DNA from 3 places in the Streptomyces sp. NPDC021225 genome. Region 2 is predicted to be linked to each of the others. Evidence: riboswitches for the same ligand, from Rfam matches in the RefSeq annotation. Region 2 holds a riboswitch; each other region holds the start of a gene.
What was found. A riboswitch is a leader RNA that binds a small molecule or an ion and turns the genes downstream of it on or off. The one in region 2 is predicted to bind thiamine pyrophosphate.
Positions count from the first base shown of each region.

Region 1 (3,266 bases), on a different contig from region 2:
GAGCACCAGGGTGTTGACCACGGACGCGATGTGGTCCCGCCCGATGCGCATCGCGGCCGCGTACAGCTTGCGCCAGCCCGCCGTGGGGTCCGCCTCCCTGAGCTCCCACACCGCGGAGGTCTGGGTGACCGTCACATCGTCCAGCACCCCGAGTGATCCGATGATCACCCCTGCCAGCAGCAGACCGCGGATCTCGATGCCCGGATAGAGGCCGTGGACCAGCCCCGTCTGGTCGTCGGTGTTGCCCGTCAGGCTCGCCCAGCCGATGAACAGCGAGCCCAGCAGACCGATCAGCAGCAGCGAGATGAGCGTGCCGAGCACGGCGACGGAGGTACGGGCCGTCAGTCCATGGCACATGTACAGCGCGATGAGCATGATCGCGCTGCCCCCGATCACCGCGACGACCAGCGGGTTGGAGCCCGCCAGTATCGCCGGGAGGATGAACAGCGTCAGCACCCCGAAGCTGACCGCCAGTGCCACCAGTGCGAAGACACCGCGCAGCCGCCCGACGGCCACGACCGCGAGCGCGAACAGCCCGGCGAGCAGCGCCATGGGCAGGGCCCGTTCGACGTCCGAGATCGAATACTGAAGGTTCTTCGGCGCCTTGGGCGCGTACGACAGCTTCAGCTTCTGCCCGGTGGAGTACTTGCGGGAGGCGTTCGGCGGCACGATCTCCTCGAACGTACGGCCCTTGTCCTTGCCCGAGGTGACCTCGATGGTCGCCCGCTCGCAGACGGTCTTCTTGGCCGGACCCCCGGCCCCGCCTTCCTGGTTCGCGGCCTCCTGGCCCGGCTCGACGGGCTGCTGCGGCTGGGCGTTGACGTCGGCGCAGTTCACCTCCTCGACCTTCACCACCCGCCCGGCCACCGTCTGCTGGTCGAAGCCCAGCCCGCTGCGCTCATGCGCCTTGTGGTCGGGCGTGCCGCCCGGCCACAGCACGATCAGCCCGGCTACGACGGCGGCCGCGAAGGGGATGAGGACCGCCGCAATGACCTTGCGCAGATGGTTGGAGACGGGTGTGGCCGGGCCATGGCTGTGCGAGTGGCCGTGCGAGTGGCTGGACGCGCCGGCGTGCGCGTGGCCGGGCTCGTCCGGGTGGTGCTGCCGCTGTGGTGTCGAGGTCACCGTCAGATCATCGCAAGTCCGGGGGCCCTCTGTTCATCGTCGCCGGACAACCGTTAGCGTGGGTGACACCTTTGCAATCGCGGGAGCTCGGAGCACCGGGCTGAGAGGGCGCTGACCGACTTCGCTGCGCCGACCGCTGAACCTGTTACCGGGTAATGCCGGCGTAGGGAGTGGGTCTCAATGACTCTGCAGGATGCACACGCGCCCGAAAAGCCTGAGTTCGGCTGGCATAAGGGATATATCGCCGGATCGCGTCCGGACCTTCGGGTCCCGGTCCGCCGCGTGCACCTCACCAATGGCCAGGACGTCACGCTGTACGACACCTCCGGCCCGTACACCGACCCTCAGATCGAGACAGATGTCCGCCGCGGGCTCGCACCGCTGCGGCAGAACTGGATCCTCGCCCGAGGCGACACCGAGGAGTACGAGGGCCGCCCCGTCCGGCCCGAGGACGACGGCGTCAAGCACACCGCGCCACGCGGCGGGCTGCGCAACCTCGACGCGGTCTTCCCCGGCCGCCCCCGCCGGCCCCGCCGGGGCCGGGACGGCGCCGCCGTGACACAGCTCGCATACGCCCGCCGGGGCGAGATCACCGCGGAGATGGAGTTCGTGGCGCTCCGCGAGCACGTCTCCCCCGAGGTGGTCCGCGAGGAGATCGCGGCCGGCCGGGCGGTCCTCCCGGCCAACGTCAACCACCCGGAGATCGAGCCGATGATCATCGGCAAGCGATTCCTGGTGAAGGTCAACGCCAACATCGGCAACTCCGCCGTCACTTCCTCCATCGAGGAGGAGGTCGAGAAGATGACCTGGGCGACCCGCTGGGGCGCCGACACGGTCATGGACCTCTCCACCGGCCGCAACATCCACACCACCCGCGAGTGGGTGCTGCGCAACTCCCCGGTCCCCATCGGCACGGTGCCGCTGTACCAGGCCCTGGAGAAGGTCGACGGCAAGGCCGAGGAGCTGACCTGGGAGATCTACAAGGACACCGTCGTCGAACAGGCCGAACAGGGCGTCGACTACATGACGGTGCACGCGGGTGTGCGGCTGCCGTACGTCCCGCTGACCGCCCGCCGCAAGACCGGCATCGTCTCGCGCGGCGGCTCCATCATGGCGGCGTGGTGCCTGGCCCACCACAAGGAGTCGTTCCTCTACACCCACTTCGAGGAGCTCTGCGAGCTCCTGGCCGCGTACGACGTCACCTACTCGCTCGGCGACGGACTGCGCCCCGGCTCGATCGCCGACGCCAACGACGAGGCGCAGTTCGCGGAGTTGCGCACGCTCGGTGAGCTCAACCGGATCGCCAAGCGGCACAACGTCCAGACGATGATCGAGGGCCCGGGCCATGTCCCGATGCACAAGATCAAGGAGAACGTCGACCTCCAGCAGGAGATCTGCGAGGAGGCCCCCTTCTACACCCTCGGCCCCCTCACCACCGACATCGCCCCCGCCTACGACCACATCACCTCGGGCATCGGCGCGGCGATGATCGCCTGGTGGGGCACCGCGATGCTCTGCTACGTCACGCCGAAGGAGCACCTGGGCCTGCCGGACCGCGACGACGTCAAGACCGGTGTCATCACCTACAAGATCGCCGCCCACGCGGCGGATCTGGCCAAAGGCCATCCCGGCGCCCAGGAGTGGGACGACGCCCTGTCCGACGCCCGCTTCGAATTCCGCTGGGAGGACCAGTTCAACCTGGCCCTCGACCCGGACACGGCCCGCTCCTTCCACGACGAGACGCTCCCGGCGGAACCGGCGAAGACGGCGCACTTCTGCTCGATGTGCGGGCCGAAGTTCTGCTCGATGAAGATCAGCCAGGACATCCGGCGCGAGCACGGCGGCGCGATGGACACGGCCGAGGTGGAGGCCGGAATGGCGGAGAAGTCGAAGGAGTTCGCGGCGGCGGGAAACCGCGTGTATCTGCCTCTCGCGGAGTGATCCACCAGTAACGTACGGGAGGGCCCGAAGCCGCAACTTCGATTTGCGACTTCGGGCCCTCTGGCCGTGTCGGGGCGGACTACTTCAGGACGTACACCGGAGCGCCGTCCGAAGTCACCCCGGCCTGCCGGACGCAGCCGCGCTTCTGCAACATGCGCAGCGCGTCATGCACGCGGTGCTCGGTGAGCCCGGTGACGGAC
Region 1 covers NZ_JBIRPV010000012.1:218,935-222,200, reverse strand. Annotated here, with positions in the region: gene ACH4S9_RS37715 (YibE/F family protein) at 1-1,125, opposite strand, end outside; TPP riboswitch at 1,195-1,312, shown strand; gene thiC (phosphomethylpyrimidine synthase ThiC) at 1,306-3,066, shown strand; gene ACH4S9_RS37705 (Bro-N domain-containing protein) at 3,146-3,266, opposite strand, start outside.
Region 1: it holds a riboswitch for thiamine pyrophosphate, as region 2 does, so the genes downstream of both, thiC (phosphomethylpyrimidine synthase ThiC) here and thiO (glycine oxidase ThiO) in region 2, are expected to answer to the same signal.

Region 2 (3,266 bases):
GCAGGTCGAGGGTCGTGCCGCCGGGGAGCTCGCGGGGCTCGCCGTTCACGGAGACGGTCATGGAGGCGCTCATGCGGGCTGCTCCTGCGGTACGGGTGGGGTGGGGTGGGCGGCGGGGAAGCGCCGCGGTGAGAACGGCCGGGCCTCGTCCGGGAGCTCACCGCGCGTCAGCACCTCGGCCATGACATCGCCCGTGACGGGGGTGAGGAGAACGCCGTTGCGGTAGTGGCCGGTGGCCACGGACAGCCCGGGCAGCGCGCTCGGGCCCAGCAGCGGCGCGTTGTCGGGGGAGCCGGGGCGCAGCCCGGCGCAGGTCTCGACGAGCGGCAGCTCGGTGATGCCGGGCACCAGCTCATGGGCGTCGCGCAGCAGTTCGTAGACGCCGCCCGCGGTGACCGTGGTGTCCCAGCCGAGCTCTTCCGAGGTGGCGCCGACGACCAGCTCGCCGTTCTCGCGCGGCACCAGATAGACATGCCCGCCGCGCACCTCGGCCCGTACGGTCCTGGACAGGAACGGTGCGTACGCGGGCGGCACGCGCAGCCGCAGCACCTGGCCCTTGACCGGGCGCACGGGGGGCAGCGCGTCCTCGGGGACGCCCGCGAGCCGTCCGCTGAGGCTGCCCGCGGCCAGCACGGTACGCTCGGCCGCCAGCCGTGTGCCGTCGGCGAGTTCGGCGCCGGTCGCGCGGTCCGCCGAGAGCGTCAGCCGCTCCGCGCGGGACCGGTGGAAGACCACCCCGGCTCGCTCGCACGCCGTCAGCAGCGCCGCCGCCAGCCGCCGCGGGTCGACCTGGTGGTCCCCGTCCACCCGCAGGCCCCCGCGCACGCCCGGCGCGAGCATCGGCTCCAGGCGGCGGCATTCGCGCCCCGTCAGCCACTGCGACTCCAGCCCGAGCCGCCGCTGGAAGTCATGGAGTTCGCGGAGCTGGGCGCGGTCGTCGGGGTCGAAGGCCACGGCGAGCGTGCCGCAGGCGCGATAGCCGACGTCCTGGCCGCTCGCCTCCTCCAACTCGGCCACGAAGTCCGGATAGCGGCGCGCGGAGGCCAGGTTGAGCGCGAGCAGCGTCTGCTCGCCGTAGTGGAGCTCGGTGACGGCCGCGAGCATCCCCGCCGCGACCTGGGCCGCGCCGCCGCCGGGCGCCGGGTCGGCGACGGCGGTGCGCAGGCCCCGCAGGGCCGCCCGCCACGCCGTGACCAGGCCGATGACGCCGCCTCCGATGACCAGCGCGTCGTACGACCCGTCCGGCCGCGTACCCGAGGATGGCCGCGTACCCGAGGATGTGCGTGACGGCGTACGTGATGATGCGTGCATGGGCGTGACGCCCCTCCCTTCGCCGGCATGACCCGGATCAGGTTCGTACGGTCGGAGGCCGCTTCAGCCTCCCTCTCAGCCCGGTGCGTCCGGGCTCCCGCGAGAGCTTCGTCCCGCCACCCTAGTACGAGGCCGGAACCGCCCGGAAGGGCGAGCCCCCGGCCACGGGGTGTGCCAGTGCCCGCTGTGCCGGAGATCTCGTCCGTCGGTTCTCCGGTCGGCACCGCACACCGTCCTAGAGTGATCGTGTGAGCGATGAGACGACGACGAAGTCGGCATCCCCGGAGAGCAACGGCCGGCAGGTGGTGATCGTCGGCGCGGGAATGGCCGGAGTCCAGACCGCCGTCGCGCTGCGCGACCAGGGCTGGACCGGCTCCATCCTGCTGCTCGGCGCCGAGGCGCACCAGCCGTACGACCGGCCGCCGCTGTCCAAGGCCGTGCTGCTCGGCAAGGCCGAGGGCTCCGCCTTCGACGTGGACTTCGAGGCGCTCGGCGTCGAGTTGCGGCTCGGCGTGTCCGTCACGGGCCTGGACACCGGCGCGCGGCGGCTGGAGACCGAGTCGGGGCCGGTGCCGTACGACGTCCTGGTGATCGCCACCGGCGCCGAGCCGATCACCCTGCCCGGCTCCGAGGGCGTGCCGGGGGTGCATCTGCTGCGCACGCTCGACGACGCGGAGCGGCTGCGCCCGGTGCTCGCCGGGCAGCGCGAGATCGTGGTGGTCGGGGCGGGCTGGATCGGCGCGGAGTTCGCCACGGCGGCGCGCGAGGCGGGCTGCGCCGTGACCGTCGTGGAGGCCGCCGACCGCCCGCTGGCGAGCGCCCTCCCCGCCGAGGTCGCCGCCCCCATGGCCGACTGGTACGCCGACTACGGCGTCGAGCTGATCACCGGCGCGGCGGTGGCCGCCGTGGACGAGCAGGGGCTGCTGCTCGGCGACGGCACCCGGCTGCCGGCCGACGCGGTGGTCGTCGGCATCGGGGCGCGGCCCGCTACGGGCTGGCTGGCCGGCTCGGGCGTCGAGCTGGCCGCGGACCGGTCCGTCGTCGCCGACGAACAGCTGCGCACCACCGTGCCGGACGTCTACGCCGTCGGGGACTGCGCGTCGTTCCCCTCCGCCCGCTACGGCGAGCGGCTGCTGGTGCACCACTGGGACAACGCCCTCCAGGGGCCGCGCACCGTCGCCACCAATGTGGTCGGCAGCCGGACCGCGCACTTCACCGGTTCGGTCTACGACCCGGTGCCGTACTTCTGGTCCGAGCAGTTCGGCCGCTTCGTGCAGTACGCGGGCCACCACGCGGCCGCCGACGAACTCGTCTGGCGCGGCGACCCGTCTGGCGCGGCCTGGTCGGTGTGCTGGCTGCGCGAGGGGGCGCTGGTCGCCCTGCTGGCGGTCGGCCGTCCGCGCGATCTGGCCCAGGGCCGCAAGCTGATCGAACAGGGCTCCCGGCTGGACCGCGCCCGCGCCGTGGACCCGTCGGTGCCGCTGAAGTCGGCGGTCCTGTGATCCTCGCCGCGCCCCGGCGGCGCCCCCGGCCGCGGGCCGGCGGACGGCGGCTGGGCCGAGGCTGTGCCGGGTGCCCGACTACCCACTGTCAGTCCTAGATGGCAGGCTTGTCCCGTGACCGAGATTGACGCAAAGATCGATGCTCTCGTCCCCGCCTGGCTCACCCTCCCCGACGTCGCCGAACGGCTCGGCGTCGAGGTGACGCGCGTGCGGCAGCTGGTCAAGGAGGGTCAGCTGATCGCGGTGCGCCGTGGCGAGAACCGGGTGCTTCAAGTGCCCGCCGAGTTCATCGGTGACGAAAAGGTCGTCAAGGGCCTGGTGGGCACCCTGACACTGCTGAAGGACGACGGCTTCAGCGACGAGGAGATGCTGGAGTGGCTCTTCACCCCGGACCCGAGCCTCCCCGGCACCCCGGCCCAGGCCCTGCGCGAGAACCGTGGCACCGAGGTGAAG
Region 2 covers NZ_JBIRPV010000001.1:1,364,214-1,367,479, forward strand. Annotated here, with positions in the region: gene thiS (sulfur carrier protein ThiS) at 1-61, opposite strand, end outside; gene thiO (glycine oxidase ThiO) at 70-1,311, opposite strand; TPP riboswitch at 1,309-1,422, opposite strand; gene ACH4S9_RS06290 (NAD(P)/FAD-dependent oxidoreductase) at 1,635-2,813, shown strand; gene ACH4S9_RS06295 (Rv2175c family DNA-binding protein) at 2,928-3,266, shown strand, end outside.

Region 3 (3,266 bases), on a different contig from region 2:
ACAAGCTCGCACCGCGCATCAGCCCCGGCAAGACCCGGGAGGGGCTGCTCGGCGCGATCGCCTTCGCGATGGTCGCGGGCGCGCTGTCCATGCAGTACCTGATCAAGGGCGGCGCGTGGTGGCAGGGGCTGCTGCTCGGGCTCGCCGTCGCGGTCAGCGCGACCCTCGGCGACCTCGGCGAGTCCATGATCAAGCGTGACCTGGGCATCAAGGACATGGGCAGGCTGCTGCCGGGGCACGGCGGGATCATGGATCGGCTGGACTCCCTGCTGCCCACCGCCCCCGTGGTCTGGCTGCTGATGGTGATCTTCGTAGGCGGCGGCTGACCGGCCCGTCACCCCGTCCGTACGGCCTCGCACCACGTGTGGCGCGAGGCCGTACGCACGTCTGCGACACTGGTGAGACCATGCCCAAGCCCGGAGAACTCACCTTTGTCGCGCCGCGCGGAGCCAAGAGGCCCCCGCGGCATCTCGCCGACCTCACGCCCGCCGAGCGCCGCGAGGCCGTCGCCGCCCTCGGCGAGAAGCCCTTCCGCGCCGGCCAGGTTTCGCGCCACTACTTCGCCCGCTACACCCACGATCCGGCCCAGTGGACCGACATCCCGGCCGCCGCGCGCGAGAAGCTGGCGGCCGAGCTGCTGCCGGACCTGATGAGCGTGGTGCGCCACATCAGCTGCGACGACGACACCACCCGCAAGACCCTGTGGCGGCTCTTCGACGGCACGCTCGTGGAGTCCGTGCTGATGCGCTACCCGGATCGGGTCACCATGTGCATCAGCTCCCAGGCGGGCTGCGGCATGAACTGCCCCTTCTGCGCCACCGGCCAGGCGGGCCTGGACCGCAATCTGTCCACCGCCGAGATCGTGCACCAGATCGTCGACGGGATGCGGGCGCTGCGGGACGGAGAGATCCCGGGCGGGCCCGCGCGGCTGTCCAACATCGTCTTCATGGGCATGGGCGAGCCACTCGCCAACTACAACCGCGTCGTCGGTGCCATCCGCAGGCTGACCGACCCGGAGCCGGACGGCCTCGGGCTGTCCCAGCGCGGCATCACCGTCTCGACCGTGGGGCTGGTCCCGGCGATGCTGCGCTTCGCCGACGAGGGCTTCAAGTGCCGTCTCGCGGTGTCGCTGCACGCGCCCGACGACGAGCTGCGCGACACCCTCGTCCCGGTCAACACCCGCTGGAAGGTCCGCGAGGTCCTGGACGCGGCGTGGGAGTACGCGGAGAAGTCGGGCCGCCGCGTCTCCATCGAGTACGCCCTGATCAGGGACATCAACGACCAGGCATGGCGGGCCGACCTGCTGGGCCGGCTGCTCAAGGGCCGCCGGGTGCACGTCAATCTGATCCCGCTCAACCCCACGCCCGGCTCCAAGTGGACCGCGTCCCGGCCCGAGGACGAGAAGGCGTTCGTGGCCGCCCTGGAGGCACACGGCGTGCCCGTGACCGTGCGGGACACCCGGGGGCAGGAGATCGACGGGGCGTGCGGACAGTTGGCGGCGGCCGAGCGCTGAGGCGCTGCTGATACGGTGCCCTGGCACCACCGCGTGCACACACGCGGCATCTCGTACAAGTGAACATTCCGACAGGGGAGCGCGAACAGCGCTGAGAGTGCGGCTCAGCCGCAGACCCTCGGACCTGATCCGGGTCATACCGGCGTAGGGAGTCAGCCTCATATGAACCGCCGTCTTCGGCATGCCGTCGTCGCCGCCCTCTTCGGCTCGCTCGGCCTCACCACCCTCGTCGCCTGCGGCGAGGACTCCTCCGGCTCCTCCGGCGGCTCCGGCTCCAAGACCGTGACGCTGGTCTCGCACGACTCGTTCGCCGCGTCGAAGGCCGTGCTCAAAGAGTTCACCCGGCAGACCGGCTACAAGGTGCGGGTGCAGGCCGGCGGCGACGCCGGGGCGGCGGTCAACCAGGCGATCCTGTCCAAGTCGCACCCCCAGGGCGACGTCTTCTTCGGTGTCGACAACACCCTGCTCTCCCGCGCGCTCGACAACGACCTGTTCACCCCCTACCGGGCCAAGGGCCTGGACAAGGTCCCGGCGGCCCTCCAGCTCGACCAGGCCTCGCACCGCGTCACCCCGGTCGACTACGGCGACATCTGCATCAACTACGACCGCAAGTACTTCGCCGACAAGAAGCTGGCCCCGCCGAAGACCTTCGACGACCTGACCAAGCCCGCGTACAAGAACCTCCTGGTCACCGAGAACGCGGCCACCTCCTCTCCCGGGCTCGCCTTCCTGCTGGGCACCGCCGCCCGGTACGGTGACGACGGCTGGCAGGACTACTGGAAGAAGCTCAGGGCCAACGGCGTCGAGGTCGTCGACGGCTGGGAGCAGGCGTACTACGACCGGTTCTCGGGCTCGGCGGGCGGCGCCAAGGGCGACCGGCCGCTGGTCGTCTCGTACGCCTCCAGCCCGCCCGCCGAGGTCGTCGACGCCAAGCCGCGCCCCGCGCAGGCCCCTACAGGGGTCGCGACGGGAACCTGCTTCCGCCAGGTGGAATTCGCGGGCCTGTTGAAGGGCGCGTCCAATACCAAGGGCGGCAAGGCGCTGCTGGACTTCCTGCTGAGCAAGACGTTCCAGGAGGACGTGCCGCTCAACATGTACGTGAACCCGGCCCGCGAGGACGCCAAGCTGCCTGAGCTGTTCACGCAGTACGGCGCGAAGATCGCCGACTCGGCCACCCTGGCCCCGCAGAAGATCGCCAAGAACCGTGACCAGTGGGTCAAGGCATGGTCCTCGCTCGTCCTGTAAAGCGGCCCGAGCCTCCCGCCAAGACACCGGGGGAACCCGGGGCGCGCCCCGGGCCGCGGCGCTCGAACCTCCGCGGGACGACGCTGCGGCTGGCTCTGATGGCCGTGCCCGCCGCGTTCTTCGCGCTGTTCTTCATCTACCCGGTGGCCGCCATCGTCGCCCGCGGGCTGCGCGTCGACGGCCAGTGGCGGCTGGGCCGGTTCGGCGAGGTGCTCACCGATCCGGCGGTCCTGGACATCCTGTGGTTCACCGGCTGGCAGGCGGCCGCCTCCACCGCCCTGACGCTGGCGGTCGCGCTGCCCGGCGCGTATGTCTTCGCCCGCTTCGCCTTCCCCGGCAAGCGGCTGCTGCGCGCCGTGGTGACCGTCCCCTTCGTGCTGCCGACCGTCGTCGCGGGCTCCGCGTTCCTGGCCCTGCTCGGCCAGGGCGGGCTGCTGGACGGGCTGTGGGGGGTGCGCCTGGACACCACCGTCTGGGCGATCCTCCTCGCGCATGTCTTCTTCAACTA
Region 3 covers NZ_JBIRPV010000017.1:114,205-117,470, reverse strand. Annotated here, with positions in the region: gene ACH4S9_RS42550 (phosphatidate cytidylyltransferase) at 1-326, shown strand, start outside; gene rlmN (23S rRNA (adenine(2503)-C(2))-methyltransferase RlmN) at 407-1,513, shown strand; TPP riboswitch at 1,577-1,681, shown strand; gene ACH4S9_RS42540 (thiamine ABC transporter substrate binding subunit) at 1,676-2,758, shown strand; gene ACH4S9_RS42535 (ABC transporter permease) at 2,857-3,266, shown strand, end outside.
Region 3: it holds a riboswitch for thiamine pyrophosphate, as region 2 does, so the genes downstream of both, ACH4S9_RS42540 (thiamine ABC transporter substrate binding subunit) here and thiO (glycine oxidase ThiO) in region 2, are expected to answer to the same signal.